DNA from 2 places in the Paenibacillus chartarius genome. Region 1 is predicted to be linked to the other one. Evidence: riboswitches for the same ligand, from Rfam matches in the RefSeq annotation. Region 1 holds a riboswitch; the other holds the start of a gene.

Region 1 (2,197 bases):
AGCAGCGGATTGTCCGCAGGCACCGGCTCCTTCTCGAACACATCCAGTCCGGCAGCCCGGATTCGCCCTTCCTGAAGCGCCTCGATCAATGCCGCCTCGTCTACCGTACGCCCGCGCGATGCATTGATGAAGATCGCGCCGCTCTTCATCAGCCGGAACTGCTCCCGGCCGATCAGCTTCTCGGTCTCCGCCGTCAGCGGCGTCATCAGCACGATGAAATCGCTGCTCTTCAGCAGCTCCTCCATGGACATATAAACCGCGCCATACCGCTCTTCCGCCTCGGGCTTGCGGGAGCGGCCGCTGTAGCGCACATCCATCTCGAAGCCGAATTTCGCCCGGCGCGCGATCGCTTCCCCGATGCGCCCCATGCCGATAATGCCAAGCGAGGCATGATGGACGTCAACGCCGAACAAGCTTTCGCCGTCGTTTTCCTTCCACCGCCCTTCCTTCACGTACCGGTCCAGCTCGGCGATGCGCCGCGCGCTGCTCAGCATCAGACCGAACACCAGGTCGGCGACGGTTTCCGTCAGCACGTCCGGCGTATGCGTCCCGATGACGCCGCGCGCCTTCATCGCTTCGATGTCAAAGTGATTGTAGCCGACACTGATCGTACTAACCGCCCTAAGCTGCGGCGACACATCAAGCAGGCTTTGATCCACCTTGCGCCCCGCCGTCAGCAAACCTGCGGCCTTGGACATATTCTCCAGAAGAACCTCGCGCGGCATCTTCTCTCTCCGATTCCAGATGGCGTACTCGCAATATTGTCCGATGTATGCCTCCGCTTCGGCAGGGATCGGTCGGTCGATAAACACGAATGGACGGGACATTCGGCTGCTCCTCTCATAATCGGTTTCGGTAGTTATGAATACGTTCGATTCGCAGCCGCCATTTTCCTGCCGGGCCGCGAATACGGTCCGCCGCTCGACGAACTGTTAAAAATTGTACGTTGTTCACCTTCCCTTCCATGTGGTAGCGTATAGATTGGAAAATGATGCAAAACTTTGCCGAATCCGGTCGCAGCATGCGCCGGTACGGGGGACTTCTTTACATGGGGTGAATGTGTGTCCGGACTCGTCCGGCAAGCTAGGGAATCCTCTTCCCGAACCCGTCAACTAACCTCGGAGGCATCATGGAGGGAAAGCTACATGAAGTTAGCGAAGTGGAAAACGTTGATGCTGGCGTGCGCCGTTTGGGCCGGAGCCGCCGCTGCGGGCGCCCCGTCCGCACATGCGGATGCGTCCGTGTTCGGGACGGAGGCCAAGGTTCAAATTAACGACAGCCTTATCGCCTTTCAAGAGGCCGGCCCGCTGCTTACCGACGACGGCGACCTGCTTGTTCCGGTCCGCCCGATCGCCGATCAATTGAACTTGCTCGTGGACTGGAATCCTGCGGGCGGAGAGGTTGAGCTGACGCTGCATGCCATCGACCGTTCGATCCGGCTCGTCACCGGCTCCGCCGACGCCGCAATCAACGGAAAGCCGGTGACGATGGCCTCGCCTGCACTATTTTACGAGGGCCACGTATACGTTCCCGTCCGCTTCATCACGGAGACCCTCGGCTACATGTTAAGCTGGGACAGCCGAAACGGCATCGCAATCATTTGCAAGGACGGCAAGGATCACGCACCCGCCTGGATCGCTCCCGTCCCCGCTGCGGCTCCGCCGGCACCAGCAGCAGATCGAATCGGAGGGCTGATCGAAACGGCGAAATCGCTTACGGGCATCCGGTACGCCTGGGGCGGCACGACAACCGCAGGCTTTGACTGCTCCGGCTTCGTGAATTACGTGTACAGCCAATACGGGATTAACCTGCCCCGGACGTCCCGTGAAATGCTGGCTTCGTCCGGCACGCCGGCAGCCTCGTCCGACCTGCGCCAGGGCGACCTCGTCTTCTTCACGATCGGCCGGATCAGTCATGTCGGCATTTATTTGGGCAATGACGCCTTTATTTCAGCTACTTCGACACACGGCATTCACATCGATTCGCTGACGAGCAGCTACTGGGGTCCCAAATTTGTCGGCGCCAAGCGGGTCATTTAGTTCATTCCCCTCTCATGACAAGGCATGCTGTCTCATATGGTACAGTATAGACCTTATTGCGGAGGGGACGACGATGGCTTCTGTATTAATTGTGGACGACTCGTCTTTCATGCGGGTGCTGCTTAAAGAAATGATCGAACAGACGGGGCACGAGGTGG
Region 2 (2,197 bases), on a different contig from region 1:
CGTACCGGGTGCGTTCCACCCTGCAGATCGGCGACATCAGCGTCATCGCCAAGGAGACGGGCATCGTCACTGTGGGCGACTTCCGGACAGCGGACATGGCGGTAGGCGGCCAAGGGGCGCCGCTAGTGCCCTATGCCGACTACTTGCTGCTGCGGGATGAGCGCCACGGGCGCATCGCTCAAAATATCGGAGGCATCGGCAACTGCACGGCGATTCCGGCCGGCGGCAAGCCGGAGCAGGTCGTCGCTTTCGATACCGGACCCGGCAATATGATCATCGATCAAGCGGTTTTGGAGCTGAGCGGCGGCCGGCTCGTCTACGACGGGGGAGGTGCTTGGGCGGCTTCGGGCTCAGTCAGGGAGGATTTGCTGGCAGGGCTCATGGCGCACCCGTATTTCGCACTGCCGCCGGTCAAGACGACAGGCCGTGAAATGTTCGGCAAAGCGTTTGCCGCATCGTGGATCGCCGAAGCGAGAGCGGCTGGCGCGGCCGATGCCGATATAGTCGCGACGGCGACGGCGTTCACGGCCCGCTCGATTGCGGACGGCTATCGCCGCTTTATTTTCCCGGACATGGCGGTTCGCGATGTGATCGTATCGGGCGGCGGTGCCCGCAACGATACGCTGCTGCGCATGCTGGCCGGCGAATTGCCGGAGCAGCAGGTGCACCGCTCGGACGCTTTCGGTATAGACAGTGACGCCAAGGAAGCGATTGTATTTGCACTGCTTGGTTGTCATTTCGTGCATGGCGTCCCGAACAATATGCCGTCGGCGACCGGAGCCAGAACGGCAACGGTTATGGGAAAATTGGCCCTTCCTTAAGCACGCTGCTGGATGCCGCTGCACGATTCGCCAGGACGATCCAGAGCGGATGGAAAATTTTGCGGGTTTTCACCCCTTGTTGTCGTATGGTACAGTTTCAGGAGCCGAAACCTCCCCTTCCGGAGAGGTGCGGGGGACGCTTTTCGGCGAACGGAAAAACGCGGCACGCGTGTGTGCGTTGATCGTTCGTCAGGGGTGAATCTCGGTGTCGAAACCCGAGTAGGGACTAACCTTTGGTCCGAACCCGTCAACTAACCTCGTAGGCAATATAATCAAAGGGGTAACTGCATACGATGACTGTGAAGTCAACCGTTCCATGGCGCGCAGGCCTTGTTCTGGGCTTGTCGCTGCTCGGCTTTAGTTTGGCTGCAGGAGGCTCGCCGGCTCACGCCGCAGCGGCCGCGGATCATACTTACGTTGCGCAAGGCGACGATACGTTCTGGCTTATTTCCAAAAAGCTAAACGTGCCGCTTCAGGCGTTGGTGGATGCGAACCCTGATGTTTCGGCAACGAACATATACCCGGGATTAACGATTCGGCTGCCGGAAACATCAGCCTCAGGCACGGTGCATACTGCATCGGCCGAAGCGCCGGCGGAAGCGGCAACCCTCATGCGGGCAGCGTCCACAGAGCCGACCGTTACCGCTGCAAGCGGCGAGGTCTTGGCGTACAGCAAGACGATCTCGGCCGTTGCGAGCGCTTATTCGGACAGTCCGAGTGAAAACGGGGCGTGGGGGGCTGTCGACTACTTCGGCAAACCGCTCGCTCTCGGTACGATCGCGGTAGATCCGAGCGTCATTCCGCTCGGCACAAAGGTGTATGTAACCGGCTATACGTTTAGCGGCCTCCCGACCGGAATAGTCGCCACGGCATCGGATATGGGCGGCGCGATTAAAGGAAACCGGATCGACATGTTCATTCCCCGCTCCGTCGGCAACGCTTGGAGCTTCGGTCTGCAAAACGTGACGATCTACGTACTGAAATAAGAAAAGCTTTGAGCCCCCGGACTCCGTCGATTGACGGGAACGGGGGCTTTTGCATGGTTATTTGGCCTTCGAAACATGCAGCAGCTCAGGTACCGTAACAAAGCGGTATCCTTGCTGTTTCAGCGATTGAATGACACCGGGCAGAGCCTGTACCGTACCCGACAAATCTTGTCCTTGCCCGCCTCCGCAGTGCTGCAAAATAATCGAGCCGCTCCGCGCCGCAGCCAATATATTGCTGCTCACCTGATCCGCCTTCAAGCTTTTCCAATCGAGCGAGTCTACGTTCCAGTTCACAATCAGGAACTGATGCTCGCCGGCCCAGCGCACCTGGTCTTCGTTGACCGCGCCGTATGGCGGCCGGAACAGACGCGGCTCGTAGCCGGCCAGCTC

The links. Region 1 has a riboswitch for cyclic di-AMP ahead of ACFFK0_RS16330 (C40 family peptidase). Riboswitches for the same ligand answer to the same signal wherever they lie in the genome.
Region 2: linked by a shared signal. The riboswitch ahead of ACFFK0_RS16770 (3D domain-containing protein) and the one ahead of ACFFK0_RS16330 (C40 family peptidase) in region 1 are both predicted to bind cyclic di-AMP.

What each region holds. Positions count from the first base shown of each region.
Region 1 is NZ_JBHLWN010000067.1:82,067-84,263, forward strand. Features, by position in the region: gene ACFFK0_RS16325 (2-hydroxyacid dehydrogenase) at 1-827, opposite strand, end outside; cyclic di-AMP (ydaO/yuaA leader) riboswitch at 993-1,142, shown strand; gene ACFFK0_RS16330 (C40 family peptidase) at 1,146-2,039, shown strand; gene ACFFK0_RS16335 (response regulator) at 2,113-2,197, shown strand, end outside.
Region 2 is NZ_JBHLWN010000068.1:52,350-54,546, forward strand. Features, by position in the region: gene ACFFK0_RS16765 (anhydro-N-acetylmuramic acid kinase) at 1-821, shown strand, start outside; cyclic di-AMP (ydaO/yuaA leader) riboswitch at 914-1,104, shown strand; gene ACFFK0_RS16770 (3D domain-containing protein) at 1,115-1,807, shown strand; gene ACFFK0_RS16775 (polysaccharide deacetylase family protein) at 1,865-2,197, opposite strand, start outside.